2 regions of the Lactococcus sp. EKM203L genome follow, and region 1 is predicted to be linked to the other one. Evidence: predicted binding sites of a transcription regulator. Region 1 holds the regulator's gene; the other holds the start of a gene.
The links. Region 1 encodes NrdR, which represses ribonucleotide reductase genes. Its sites were predicted from a motif close to ACACNATATATNGTGT; they were not measured.
Positions count from the first base shown of each region.

Region 2: nrdD (anaerobic ribonucleoside-triphosphate reductase) is a predicted target of NrdR. The motif match lies at 2,890-2,905, and genes of this name have one in related genera.

Region 1 covers NZ_JAALEQ010000003.1:367,205-374,663, forward strand. Annotated here, with positions in the region: gene HFD15_RS07550 (Rgg/GadR/MutR family transcriptional regulator) at 1-387, opposite strand, end outside; gene der (ribosome biogenesis GTPase Der) at 493-1,803, opposite strand; gene HFD15_RS07560 (pentapeptide repeat-containing protein) at 1,910-2,536, opposite strand; gene HFD15_RS07565 (NADPH-dependent oxidoreductase) at 2,533-3,255, opposite strand; gene dnaI (primosomal protein DnaI) at 3,248-4,129, opposite strand; gene HFD15_RS07575 (replication initiation and membrane attachment family protein) at 4,129-5,304, opposite strand; gene nrdR (transcriptional regulator NrdR) at 5,357-5,803, opposite strand; gene trmB (tRNA (guanosine(46)-N7)-methyltransferase TrmB) at 5,922-6,575, opposite strand; gene HFD15_RS07590 (phosphotransferase family protein) at 6,696-7,459, opposite strand, start outside.
Region 2 covers NZ_JAALEQ010000002.1:219,722-227,180, forward strand. Annotated here, with positions in the region: gene nrdG (anaerobic ribonucleoside-triphosphate reductase activating protein) at 1-566, opposite strand, end outside; gene nrdD (anaerobic ribonucleoside-triphosphate reductase) at 563-2,806, opposite strand; gene HFD15_RS04315 (LysM peptidoglycan-binding domain-containing protein) at 3,150-4,469, shown strand; gene HFD15_RS04320 (hypothetical protein) at 4,508-4,792, opposite strand; gene HFD15_RS04325 (DUF6036 family nucleotidyltransferase) at 4,789-5,337, opposite strand; gene HFD15_RS04330 (cysteine hydrolase family protein) at 5,456-5,968, opposite strand; gene HFD15_RS04335 (aldo/keto reductase) at 6,134-6,979, opposite strand; gene HFD15_RS04340 (GyrI-like domain-containing protein) at 7,044-7,459, opposite strand, start outside.

The sequences.
Region 1 (7,459 bases):
TTCGTTAAGCTCCTCAATAGTCAACCGTCGGTATAGTCCTCTTGCAGAAAATGCGATTAACTTTTGCTCGTTTGAGCCCTCTTTATTGATTTCGTATATATATTGAAGTTGTTTAATATTTCTTTGATAATAAGCATGCTCAATTTCATCAAAAATCGAAATATAATTATCCTGCTCGCCATTATTAATCATTAAACTATAGTCTAATGGAGAAACATTCATTTTTTGAAGTGCAAAATCAAGTCGGTCAAAAGAGAGCATGCTTTTACCATTTTCAAAATTTGAGAGGGTTGACTTTGCAATCCCCAGTTCTTCAAAGGCTGAAAGCGAAAACCCATGTTGAATTCTAAGGTCATGGAAGGCTTTCCCGTATTTAAAATATACCATTTAATCTTCTTTCAATTAAATTAATTTTTTTAATAGTATATTTCAAATTTAAAATTTTTTCAATTATTTTGCATAAAAAAACACTGATAAAATCAGTGAATTTTTTTATTTACGTTTACGTGCAATCAAATGAACTGGTGTTCCTTCAAAAACAAAGGCTTTACGGATTTGATTTTCAAGGAAACGAAGATATGAGAAGTGCATGAGTTCTTCTTCATTGACAAAAACAACAAAAGTTGGTGGTTTAATCGCTACTTGTGTTGCATAGAAAATCTTCAAACGTTTTCCTTTGTCCGTCGGAGTTGGATTAATCGCTACAGCATCCATAATGACATCATTCAAAACAGAACTTGAAATACGTAAGTTTTGTGCATGATGAATTTCTTTAATCATATCTGGGAGTTTATTCAGACGTTGTCCTGTCTTAGCAGATACATAAACGATTGGTGCATAATCAAGGAATTTGAACTTTGTCCGAATTTCTAATTCAAAGTTTTTCATTGTATCGTTATCTTTCTCAAGAGTATCCCATTTATTGACAACAATCAAAATTCCTTTACCAGCTTCGTGAGCAAATCCAGCGATACGCATATCATATTCGCGAATTCCTTCCTCAGCGTTAATCACCATCAAAACGATATCTGAACGGTCAATGGCACGCATGGCACGCATGACTGAGTATTTTTCAGTATTTTCGTAAATTTTTCCTGATTTACGCATTCCGGCGGTATCAATCATGACAAATTCTTGGTCTTCAGAATCGACAAAGTGTGTGTCAATCGCATCACGAGTTGTTCCTGCAATTGGACTTGCAATTACGCGGTCTTCGCCAAGAATAGCATTAATAAGAGATGATTTCCCAACGTTTGGGCGGCCAATCAAGCTGAACTTGATGACATTCTCATTTTCTTCTTCAATTTCATTAGGAAGATTTTGAACGATTGCATCAAGGACATCCCCTGTCCCAATCCCGTGAACGGCTGAAACAGGATAAGGATCGCCAAGTCCAAGTGAGTAGAAATCAAAGATTTCCATTCGACGTTCTGGGTTATCGACTTTATTGACAACAAGAATAACTGGTTTGTCTGTACGATAAAGAATATTAGCAACGGCTTCATCGGCATCTGTAATACCTGTTTCTCCGTCAACAACAGCGATGATAACATCTGCTTCGGTCATGGCAATTTCAGCTTGCGCACGAATTTCAGTCATGAAAGGTTCGTCTGAAAGTTCAATCCCACCTGTATCGATGATATTGAATTTACGGGTTAACCATTCTCCTGTGGCATAGATACGGTCACGAGTTACACCTGGAATGTCTTCGACAATTGAGATGCGTTCTCCTGCAATACGGTTGAATATCGTTGATTTTCCGACATTTGGACGGCCAACGATGGCTACTGTAGGTAAGCTCATATTTTTATTTCTTTCTTTGTTTACTTATTGGATAAAAAATTATAATAGTGAAGGAGGTTGTAATCCATAGACTATATAATTTTAGGCTTGGGTTTCGAGGTTCATTTTAGATAATTTCAATGCCAAACAGGCTAGTAAAAAATGGGGCTTGACTAAGACTTATCTTCATATTTTTAGCGAGTTGAGGTGTAACTTCCATGCGTTCAAATTGATTCGTAGAAAAATCAATTCCTGCAAGTGCTGTTTCCCAAAAATTTGCTGCTTCTAATTGATTTTTTAAAAGCTCCACATTCTTAAAATTACAGGCAGTAAAGAAGGTTTCTCTAGCTTCATTTTCTAAAAAGCGGACTGACTTTAAGGTAGAACCTGAAAAATTTGCATAAGTCATTAGATTTTCTGTAAACTGAAGGTCTTGTAAGTGACTTTCAGTAAAATCAGTTCCTAGCAATTTGCAGGATTTAAAGATTGAGCGATAAATGCCAATTTTATTGAAGTTTAAATTGGAAAAATCACATTTTTCAAAAAGGCAATCTGTAAATTCACTGATCGTATTGTCAGTAAATTCAAAGGTTGTGTTTTTGAAAGAACAGCCTGAAAAAATAGTTCTTTGATTGATTGTCAAAGTTTTATCTATAAATTCTGCTTGATAAATTTCTCCATCAATAAAATCTTGACTTGTGGCTACTTGATAGGTGGCTGGAAGTTTCGGTTCTAAGATTTTCTTTAATTTCACAGTAATTTTTTCGCCTTTAAATTTTCTGTTGAAGCTGAAATTTCTGGTTGGCCCCACTGGTCAACAATCCGTTCAGACCATTTGTTTAAGCGTCTATTTCCAGCATATTCTTCTTGAACTTGGTCATATTTTTCAATGGTTTCAGACGTTTGCTCAACATATTTTTCTTTAAAAGCTGTTGCTTCCAAAGGAAGACGTGGTTTTACTTTGTTCAAACGTGCGGCTTTACCGAGTGCAATGCCAAAAATAGGATAAGTATAATCTGGCAAGTTCAAGACTTTAGAAATTTCTGAGGATTGGTCTCGAATTAAGCCAACCATCACCCCGTTGTAGCCTAAAGATTCCGCTGCAAGAAGCGCATTTTGCCCAGCTGTTGCGGCATCAACTGATGTAATCAATAAGCTTTCAATTCCTTGCGGTTGGAAATTGCCTTGATGCAATTCGACTGCCTTTTGAGCACGATTTAAATCGCCAACAAAAACTAAATATGTTGCACAATTTTTGATTGATTTTTGTGGTTGAAATTCATAAATCGCATCTTTTTGAGCTTGTGATTCTACAACAATCACAGAATATGATTGGAAATTTTTCCATGTTGATGCCATTTGAGCAGCTTTTAAGATTTTTTCCAAATCTTTAGGCTCAATTGCTTCTTCTGTAAAATTTCTGACCGAAGTGTGATTCATCATTAAATCAATCGTTTCATTTGTTTCAGTCATGACGTCTATTCGTCCCCTCTAATCGCATTTCTTCTGCCAAATATTTCACGCGTTCCATAACACGTTTTGCTGGCCAAATTTCATCAGCTCGCTTGGTTTCGGCTAAATGCTGCTCTAATTCTTCCATTCTTAAATTTGAAGTGAAGAAAGTCGGGAGATTTTCTTGCATGCGATGTTGTAAAATGACTTGTAAAATACTGTCACGAACCCAAGCGTTGTTTTGCTCTGCCCCAATATCATCCAAAACTAAAACTTGGCTGGCTTTTATTTCATTGACCCAGACTTTGGCATTGTCAAAATCTAAATCAGAAATGAAAGTGGGATAATGAAGTAAAGTTGTTGAAATTCCTTTTTTGGCTAATTCGTTTGCCATTGCCGCAAGCATGAAAGATTTCCCAACACCAAAATCTCCATAAAGATAAAGTCCTTTTTTCTTGGGAAAATTAGTAATAAAATCAACTAGGGCTTGGTATGGTTTGATTCTTTGAACATCATCAAGGGCAATATCTGCCAAAGTGACTTGTTTTAAATCTTTTGGAAGTCCAATAATATTCACACGTCGCAAAAGGTTTTGAGCTGCTTGTTGCTGCGCCAATTCATTTGTCGTTTGATATGAAACATCAGCATAGCCGTGATTCATGATTAAAACAGGTTCATAACCATCAGCTGCCCGTTTTTCACCTTTTTCAAATTTTTCATGCTCACGAACGTATTCATAAAACTTGGAGTAAGAGCGTTGAATTTCGTCAGAAGTCATTTGATGTTGGGCAATAAAAGCTTGCACATCAGCATTTTTTAATACTTCTGCGACTAATTTTTCAAAATTTTCACGGATGTCTTGACGTTTTCCTAAGATGTCTCCGATAGATTCCATTAATTTTGCTCTCCTTTCAGTTTTTTGAGAGAGTCAAGCCTTATTTTCTCAAGTTTTGCAAGTTCTTCTTGGCTTGTCTTATTTTCATAATCTGGATTTGACCATTTTGGTGCTTCTTTTTTGATTTTCATTGGTCGTTTTTCAGCTCCAGTTTTTGCTTTAGCAGCAGCTAATTCTTCTCGTTCCAAAATTCGTTTTACCGCTGTTTCAGCTGTAAATACTTCATTTCTCATCCAGTCGTTGGCTAATGCATTTACAAAATTTGGATTTAACGACGCATTTTTTTGCTGTACTAAAACATAGTGAATCAAAATATTTTGGACTTCTGCTGGCAAATTTTGGCGACTTAAATTAGTTAAAAGCTTATGTTCTTCCGAACTGACAAAGCCTCCAGCTTGCGCTTTTATCTGTCGGATGAAATTATCTGGTTCATGAGATTTACTGATGACAATCAAATCGGCAAATGCTTTAGGAAAAGCTGAAAGTGCTGGTTGCGGTTGGCTAGCTCCTGAAAGACTTCTCATCAAATTATTCATGTTCAAAGTTTTATCAGCATTGGCTGTTTTTTCTGCTTGCTTGAATAATTCGTACCAATTCAGTTCAAATTTTTCTGCTAGTGAATAGAGCGTTAAGGAGTCTTGATTTTCATTGTTTAAATGATAGCCTTGACGTTCCATAATACTTTTAAAGGCCCCCATATCAAAACGTTCATTTGTATTTGAAGGGTTTTGTTGAGCTTGTGAGTCAAAACTAACTTTATAAACTTCATGAAATTTCTTGGAAACTTCTCTTCCTTTTGGTTCCATTCTTTTAGCTAAAGCAGCTACTCGGTTTTCACCAATTCTTGAAATCAAAAGTTGTCTATAAAAATCATCTGCAAGGAAATTTTCAAAATTTAGCGGACTTTTTACTTCAAAATAAAGACTGGTATGATCATCATAAACACGAACTAATGATAAGCCAGATAATTTATCTAATGCTTCAATAAAAGGATTGAGGCCGAGATTTAGATATTCCAAAAAGTGAGAAATTCTTCCAGTAGAGAAGCTTAGCATTAACTGATAAAGCGCAAAGGCATCCGTGCCAATGATTGGTAAATAGAGCAGACGAAAAGCCTCAGCGTCAAAGCTGGTCTTTCCTCGATTAAGCATTGTAAATGAATCTCCCGCTCTCATTTTTTTCCTCACTTTTTAATGTTCCTTATTCAGTCACTTTTTACTGACGGATTTATTTTTTGGTAATATTTTTAAGGAGCTCTTCTAATTCACTGACATCTTTGAATGAACGATAGACGCTGGCAAATCTGATATAGGTGATATCATCCAATTCAGCTAATTCTTGCATCACAAATTCACCAATAACATCTGATTCAACTTCATTACTGTCTAGTTGACGAATTTTTCTTTCAACATTTGCAACTGTTGTTTCAATATCTTCACTTGATACTGGGCGTTTGTATGCTGAACGAACTAAACCACGAACAATTTTTTCACGATTAAAGGGTTCACGTTTGTCATCTTTTTTGATGACTAAAAGGGGCATTTCTTCGATACGTTCAAAGGTTGTGAAGCGAAAACCACATGATTCACAAACACGACGACGGCGAATAGCATCTTCGGCTTGTCTTGAATCAACAACTTTTGATTCTTCAGAAGAACACTTTGGACATCTCATTTTATTCTCCTTAATAGATAATAAATTCTTATTAATTTTACTGACAGAAAATTGGTTTAGACTTTCTTATTCTGTCAGTAATTTTTTTCATTAGTTTTAATGACAGAAAGCAACTTATTTACTTCTTAGGCAAAAATTTTGCTTCTAATCTATAAATTACTTGACCTTTTTGTGAGAATTTTTGCTCATACTCGGTCATTACATTTTGAGGCGCAAATTCTTCGTCTTGGTGTAAATCTAACCAAACTTTTTTAAGTTCCATGCCATAGTTAGCTAAAGAAACTAAAGAATATTCAAACAATCCACGATTGTCAGTTTTGAAATGAATTTCACCTTCAGGACGTAAAATCTTTTCATAAGTTGCAAGAAAAGATTTATAAGTCAAACGACGTTTTTCATGACGTCCTTTTGGCCAAGGGTCAGAAAAGTTCAAATAGACTTGGTCAATTTCACCATCAGCAAAATATTCACTCAAAGCAGCTCCATCAACAAGCATCATTTGTACGTTTGGCAAATCTGCTTCAATTGCTTTATCTAAAGCATAAGATAAAACTGATAATTGCATATCAATTGCAATGTAATTTATTTCTGGATGAAGAGCTGCCATTCCTGTGATGAAAGCTCCTTTTCCACAACCCACTTCAATATGAATCGGATGATCATTTCCAAAACGTTCTGACCAACGTCCTTTAAAGTCCGCTGGATTTTCAACTACGATATGTGCGTTTTCAGCAAGCATTTCGCCTGCCCCTTTACGATTTCTGACGCGCATTTTTACCTCAATTTTTTAATTTTTGATAGAAAATCAGCAAAAGTGATCTTCTATTTCTTTATTTTTATTATTCAATTATAAGCCAAAAAATAGGAAGGTCCAAACCCTAGCCTATTTTTACTAAAATAATTCACAAAATTTACGAAGTCCCAAGATTTCTTGATTCACTTCTTTCATTTTTCCTCTAGAAAGATATTCAGAGATTTGGCGAAGAAAAGAAAGTTTTCCATACCAAGCCACTTTATCCATAATATCTGAACGAGGTCTAACACCAGATGTCATCAACCACAAAGACCAGTTATTTGGTTTAATATAATGTGATAAAACATGTGCCATATCAACCATTGAATCTGATAAAAAGACGGTATCCCAATCTACTAAATAAATTTTTCCTGAATTATCATCTACTAACCAATTTTTATGATTGACATCGCCATGAACGACTACGACCTCTTCATTTTTGATTTCGGGAACTTGTTGACGCATTTCTTCAATGATTCCTGACAAAAAATGATTTGTTCGTAAAGCCTCAGTATTTTGGACACAATCCTCTAATAATTGTTCAGGAAGAATAATTTGACTTCCCAACTTCTTATAAGATTCAACCAATTTTTTTGAGTCATGCAAATGTGCTAAAATATGATTAATTTGGCGGTCTTCCATATCCTCAGGACTTAGTGTATGACCGTCAATCCAAGGTTGAGCAGATAAGGTATCGCCTTCAGCCGTACGTTTTGTCCATAAGACTTTTGGCGTGATTCCCTCAAGATAAATACTCGGCAAAAATGGACTGCCGTTTTTTTTAATAAAAACGCGTTCCTGATCACTTTTCCCAAAAAATGCATTGCCAGAGCCACCTTTAACAGGCGTCATATCCCAATCGG
Region 2 (7,459 bases), on a different contig from region 1:
TCACCATCATTGAGTTTTTCCCAAATGACAACTTGTCCTTGTTTTCGAGATTTTGGTACATCGATAATCCGCTGATTTGATGACCCACGGAATTGGAGCATTAAGTTTTTCTTTGATAATTCAAAACGACCGTCAACTAAAATATCTAACAAATCAAGCATTTCTAATTTGTCATCTGTTTCAAGTAGCATCTCTTCCCATGTATAACCTGTCCATGACCAAATATCTTTATCCGGTAACTCACGACGAATCCGTTTGAGCAAAGGAATCAAAAATGTCGTATTCAAGAAAGGTTCCCCACCAAGAAGCGTCAGTCCTTGGACATAAGGCTGAGCAAGGTCAGCCATAATTTTATCTTCAAGCTCTTTGGTATAGGGCGTTCCATAACGAAATGACCAAGTGGCTTGATTATAGCAGCCCTCACAATGAAACATACAGCCACTCACATAAAGTGAGCAGCGCACCCCTTCACCATCAACGAAATTGAAGGGTTTATAATCTGCAATATAATTTTGTGAGAGTTCATCAGCTCTCCATTCTCCTGGTTTTGGATTGTTCATACTTATTTCTCCGCAAAATATTTTGATTTCGCTTCGTCAACTTCGACTGAATCAATCAAATTTCCATCGTTCAAAGCTCCGACAGAACCATTCATATGTTTTACACGTGATGAAATTTCTTTGTGACGACCATGAACCATTGGACGTGCTTGCGGATTTCCAAGATATCCACAAGTTCTTTTGACAACGTCACAGGTTTTAGGATCATCATTGCCACATTGTGGACATTTAAATCCACGTTCCGTTGCCGCAAAATCTCCTTCAAAGCCACAAGCATAGCAGTGGTCAATTGGTGCATTTGTTCCAAGATATCCAATACGATCGTAGGCAAAGTCCCAGACTGCTTCAAGAGCTTTCGGATTTTGTTGAAGAACAGGATATTCACAGTAATGAATGAATCCACCATTGGCATAAACAGGATAGTCTTTTTCAAACTCTAATTTTTCAAATGGAGTTGGATTTTTACGCACATCATAGTGGAAAGAATTAGTATAGTAATCTTTGTCAGTAATATCTGCAACTGAACCGAATTTTTCTTTATCCATTCGGCAGAAACGGTCAGTTAAACTTTCTGACGGTGTTGAGTAAACAGAATAATGATAACCAGAGGCTTTAGACCAATCTTCACAATCTTCATGCATTCGTTTCACAATTTCAATTGTAAAAGCTTTAGCTTCAGGATTATTTTCCCAAGTTGGGCCATAAAAAGTAGTCGCCACTTCATAAAGTCCAATGTAACCTAAACTTACAGTTGCACGTTCTTTATTGTACAATTCATCAACTGAACCTTCGGCATCAAGGCGTCCCAATGCACCATTCATAAAGAGAATAGGTGCATTTTTAGGTTGTGCTTCTTTAGCACGTTCAACACGAAAAGCAAGGGCATCATGAGCAATTTCAATTCTTTCATTGAAGATTTCCCAGAATTTTTCTTTATTTCCAGCGGCTTCAAGAGCAATACGTGGAAGGTTAACTGTAACAACTCCAAGATTATTACGTCCAGCAGTCACGTCATTCCCATTTTCATCTTTCCAGCCTTGCAAGAATGAACGACAACCCATTGAAGCTTTAAATGAACCTGTTAATTCAACAATTTTATCATAGCTCAAAATATCAGGGTACATCCGTTTTGTTGAACATTCAAGTGCAAGTTCTTTGATGTCATAGTTTGGTGTCCCTACTTCGAGGTTAAGTCCACGTTTGAGTGTGAAAATTAATTTAGGGAAAATGGCAGTACGGTGTTCTGAACCTAAACCACCAATCCGGACATTCAAAATTGCTTTTTGAATTTCACGCGCATACCAATCGTCTCCAAGACCAAAACCAACTGTTACAAAAGGCGTTTGACCATTTGAAGTAAACAAAGTATTAATTTCATATTCTAAAGATTGCATTGCATCATAGATATCTTTGGCTGTTTTTTCACGAGCATAAGCTTCTTGTTTTTCAGCACCATCAATCCATTTTTGTGCATCTTTTAAATGTTTTTTATAATTTAATTTCGCGTAAGGCGCCAATACTTCATCGGCACGGTCAAATGAACAACCACCATATTGTGAACTAGCCACATTAGCGATGATTTGACTGGCTTGCGCAGTTGCTGTTTGAATTGATTTTGGCGAATCTACTTGCGCATTTCCAAGTTTAAAACCATTTTCAAACATATTTTTAAAGTCAATCAAACAACAGTTAGCCATTGTAGTAAATGGACTATAATCAAGGTCATGATAATGAATATCACCCTTTTGGTGAGCGTTTGCCACATGTGGCGGAAGAAGTTTCAAACCAATTGCTTTGGAAACCGCACCAGCTGTCAAATCACGTTGAGTATTGAAAACGTTAGAATCTTTATTGGCATTTTCATTAACGACAGTTTGGTCGCGATTAATTAATTTTTCAATCGTGAAATTGATATCCGTTGCTTTGGTACGGGCCAAATCACGGTTAGCACGATAAGAGATATATTCTTCAGCCAATTGAGTTTCACCAGACTCAAGGAGTTCTTGCTCAACAATCGATTGAATTTCATAAATTTTGACATTTTCAGAAAAACGAGTAAAGATTTCACTGACTACTCTGTCAGTAAGTTCTGAAAGAACCGACATATCTGTCAGTTCGACTTTTTTAGCCGCTTTAGTCAAAGCATCAAAAATTTTCTCACTGTTAAATTTCACTGAGCGTCCGTCACGCTTTATCACATTAATTTCTTCTAGTGTTACATCTTGATATTTTACTTCACTTTTCATATTAACCATCCTCTTCAATTACATCATCTATTTTATCAAATTCTCGAAAATGACACAATATATAGGTTAAATTATGTAAACACACACAATATCTTGTGTTGCTTGTTTTCATTCCCTTTTCTCAATTTCGCAAAGCAAAATATAATCTCTTTGTATTTAAAATGTAATCATTGCGTCTTAAATCAGATTTTTTATCTAAATTCTCACATTTTCTAGCCAATATAAAACATTAAATAAAAAACGTTTACAAACCGCCACATAATTGTCATCTTTTTCTTCCATTAACCGTGGTAAAATAGGGTAGTACTTATTTTATTCTGTATTTTCAGGAAAGGAATTATTTATGCCAGTTTCTCGTATTAAAGTTAAAAATAGACATTTAAAAAAGAAAGCCAAAAAACCACTGGCTTTTTATAAACCAGCGACCAAATTTGCTGGCGCTGTTCTCATTGCAGGAACTTTGACGACCACTCATGAGCTTTTGCTCCAACAAACAAGCCCAATGGTTCAGGCTGCAACCAATTCGACAGAAGCTTTTATTGAAAGTATTGCTGCATCAGCAAAACCAGTTGCCGATAGTAATGGTCTTTATCCTTCAGTTATGATTGCTCAAGCTATTTTGGAAAGTAACTGGGGTTCAAGCCAACTTTCTCGTGCCCCCTATTATAATTTATTCGGTATTCAAGGAACTTATCAAGGAAAAAGTGTTGTTTTTAAAACTCAAGAATATCTCAATGGTAAATGGGTCACAAAAGATATGCCATTTAGGGTTTATCCTTCCTTTAATCAAAGTTTCCAAGATAATGCTTATGTTTTAAAAACTACAAACTTTGGAAATGGTCCTTATTATGCTAAAGCTTGGCGAGCAAACGCGGCAACCTATCAAGCTGCAACCGCAGCCTTAACAGGAAAATATGCAACTGACCCTAATTATGGTGCTTCCCTGAATCGAATTATTTCTCAATATAATTTGACTCGTTTTGACGGTGCTTCTTCTGCTGGTACTTCTAATTCCGGGGGTTCAACAGCTACAAATACCAATAATAATTCAAATACAAGCTCAACCACTTATACAGTTAAATCTGGCGATACACTTTGGGGAATTTCGCAAAAATATGGAATTAGTGTTGCTCAAATTCAAAGCGCAAACAATCTTAAAAGTACAGTCATCTATATTGGGCAAAAGCTTGTATTGACAACTTCAAGTTCTTCGTCTAATACAAATAGTTCAACTTCTTCAGGAAATTCTGCCGCAACTACAACGCCTACTACTTCGGTCACTCCTGCCAAACCAGCTTCACAGACGACGATTAAGGTTAAATCTGGTGATACGCTTTGGGGACTCTCTGTCAAATATAAAACGACGATTGCTCAACTCAAGAGTTGGAATCATTTGAATTCTGATACAATTTTCATTGGACAAAACTTGATTGTTTCACAATCTGCCGGTTCTTCAAGTTCTTCAACAGGTTCAAGCTCAGCCTCTACGAGTTCAACTTCTAACTCTTCTGCAGCTTCAAATACCTCTATCCATAAGGTTGTTAAAGGAGATACACTTTGGGGACTTTCACAAAAATCTGGTAGCCCAATTGCTTCAATTAAGGCTTGGAATCATTTATCAAGTGATACCATTTTAATTGGTCAATATCTTCGTATTAAATAAATTGTAATTTATAAAATAAAAAAAGAATGAAAGTTAATTCATTCTTTTTTTAATTCTTTTAAAACAGACTGAAGATGAATCGATTGAGTCGGTTCAGACATGCCAACAGTCATTTCCCAAGGTGTTGTTTCTTTTTCAAGCGCGAGTTCAAGAAAAACGCGTTGAAAAGAAGTTAATTCTTCAGAACTCATTAAATAGTCAATATCTGTTTTTGAAAGTAAAATTTTGTCCCGTTGAATCACTTTATTTAAATAACGGACCCAAAGTTCTAAATTCCATTTAGACTTTTGAGCAGCATTCAGGAGATATTCAATCCACGTCATTGCAATAACCTCAGTATTTTTGGATTTTTTCGTAAATAATTTTTTAAGGCTTCTTCGCCATAAGCTAAACTAAAAGCCTCTAAAATGACCGCTGGGTCTGCTGAACCATCTGTATGTTTAAATCGTTCTAAGAGAGGATCTGGGCTTTCAATTTTTAATTTTTTCATTATTTTTGCGATGTCTGGAACATCTTTGGTTCGGCCAGCCTGTATTTTATCGATAAGAATAGATTCGAGTGATGACAGACCAACAGTCAAATGACTTTCCACAAAAATAATTGTTTCATCTGTTTTTGAATGAGACATGACTTCGCCGACTGCTTGACTCAACCAAGGTTCATTAGAGGTTCCGACATGAAATTCTTCACCAATTTCTTGAATGATTTTTTCAACTTTTTCGGTACTTTCATAAAAGGCATCTATATCCTCTGTTGCCTTCATTCCATAATATTCAAGCACGAAACCACCAACACAATGTAAGTGAAGTTGCAAATTTTCTTCTGAAAGTTTTTCGTTCAAGCGGGAAAATAATTGATGATAATCCAAATTTATACCTCGCACTCACCTTCAAAATTTTTCTTATTTCTCACTCCATTATCAATTATCATAAGGATTTTGTCAAGTTGAAATTACTGACAGACCTGTCAGTAACTTTTTAGCAAAATTAGGCATTCGTGATTTCTATTTGACAAGAACGCATTGTTTCAAGTGCTGCCAAATGTTTTTCAGGTGAAACTCCAGCACAGCAAGAAACATCAACACTTATTTTTACTTCTGGCGCATAGGCTTTGATTAACAAGGCATTGGAAACAACACAAATATCCGTACAAATTCCGACAAGTTCAACTTCATCATAATTTTCATCTCGAATAAATTCTGCCAATGTTCTGGAACCAAAAGTTGTTTTTTCAAAAATTTTAGCAAAGCCAACTTGAGCTTCTTTACGAATTTCCCAACCAAAAGTACCATTTTGACAATGAATAACTGGCAGATTTTTGCCTTCTTGTGTCGTTAAATAATCTTCAAAATGGGTGTCTTGGGTTGCTAGACGATTTTCTTTAGAATATTGAGAGAGTTTTTCAATGACATTTGGGATAATGGCTTGTGCCTCTTTTGTGCCCAAACTTCCATCAATAAAATCATTTTGAAAATCAACTAAAACAAGTGCTTTTTTCATCATTTCTCCTTGATATTTGATCATTTTTCTTTATTATAGCAAAAATCTAAAAAGCCTGTCAGCAAAATTTTACTGACAGACCTTTTTTAAATTACTGACCAAATTCTCTGCTGTCTTTTAAGAGATGTAAACAATCTGTCAGTAAAATATGTTCATAATTATTCTTTAGAAATCAACTTCATCAGGGTTTTTAGCCAAACCAGCTTTTCCATGAAGGCTGTCAATAAAAGCAATATCTTCAATACTTAAATCAAAATCAAAGATTTCTGCATTTTCTTTAATTCTTGCAGGGGTTACTGATTTAGGAAGTGGTAAATATCCTTTGTGAAGAGACCAACGCAATACCACTTGAGCAATACTCTTGTTGTATTTACTTGCCAAGTCTGCAAGTTCTGGAACTTCAAAGATTTTACCTGTTCCAAGTGGGCTGTAAGCCTCAGTCAAGATATTGTTGTCAACATTAAAACTTACAATTTCTTCTTGTTGATCACTTGGGTTGACCATAATTTGGTTAACTGCTGGTTTAATTTCAGCAAATTTCAACAATGGTTTTAGGTGACGTGGGTGGAAGTTTGAAACACCAATTGCACGGATCTTACCAGCTTTTACGCCTGCTTCCATGGCTTTCCAAACTGCAAGATTACGTGTTTCAAAATCAGGGCGGAATGCTTTAGGATTTGGCCAATGAATGAGGTACAAATCAACATAATCAAGTCCCAATTTTTTCAAGGATTCATCCAAGGCTTTCGCAGCGTCCTCTGTTGTTCCTACACCCCAAAGTTTTGTTGTAACGAAAAGTTCCTCACGGGGAATTCCTGAATCAGCAATTGCTTGACCGACTGATTCTTCATTTTTATAAACTGCCGCTGTATCAATATGACGATATCCTGCTTCAAGTGCTGTTTTTACCGCATTATAAGCTTCTTCTCCGCTCGCAGATTGCCAAGTTCCAAAGCCAACTTTTGGAATTTTAATGCCATTGTTTAGTGTGTAAGTGTCTGTTAATGTCATGATTTTTTCTCCTTAGTAATTTTTGAAATACAACAACTCGTCATCAATGAAACTATTTGGACTTTTATATTCTTTCAATTGGAAACCATAGTTCTAACTCTTCAGGATTTTCTGCTGAAATTGATTGATGTTCTTGTACTGCTCCAACAATTTTTAAATCATTTTGAGTTAAATAATTCCACATATCTGAATAAGTCTTGTTCATTTCATAAGTTGTTGTTTCAACAACGAAATAACGAAAGCCTGGAAGTGTCCATTTAGTCCAATTTTCAGGCTTTTGCGCTGAATTTTCAACTTCAACACCTGCCAGATAGAGTCCACCATTATTCCATGGTTTAAATTGCCCTGATTCATCAGACATGGCCCCCCAAATTGTGAGTGGCTGCTTAATCAAATGAATAATTTCCTCAAAAGCGTTGGTTGCTTCTTGCCAGAGTGGTGGAATCCAAATGTCAGCTTCTTGTGCTTTACCTAAGCCTT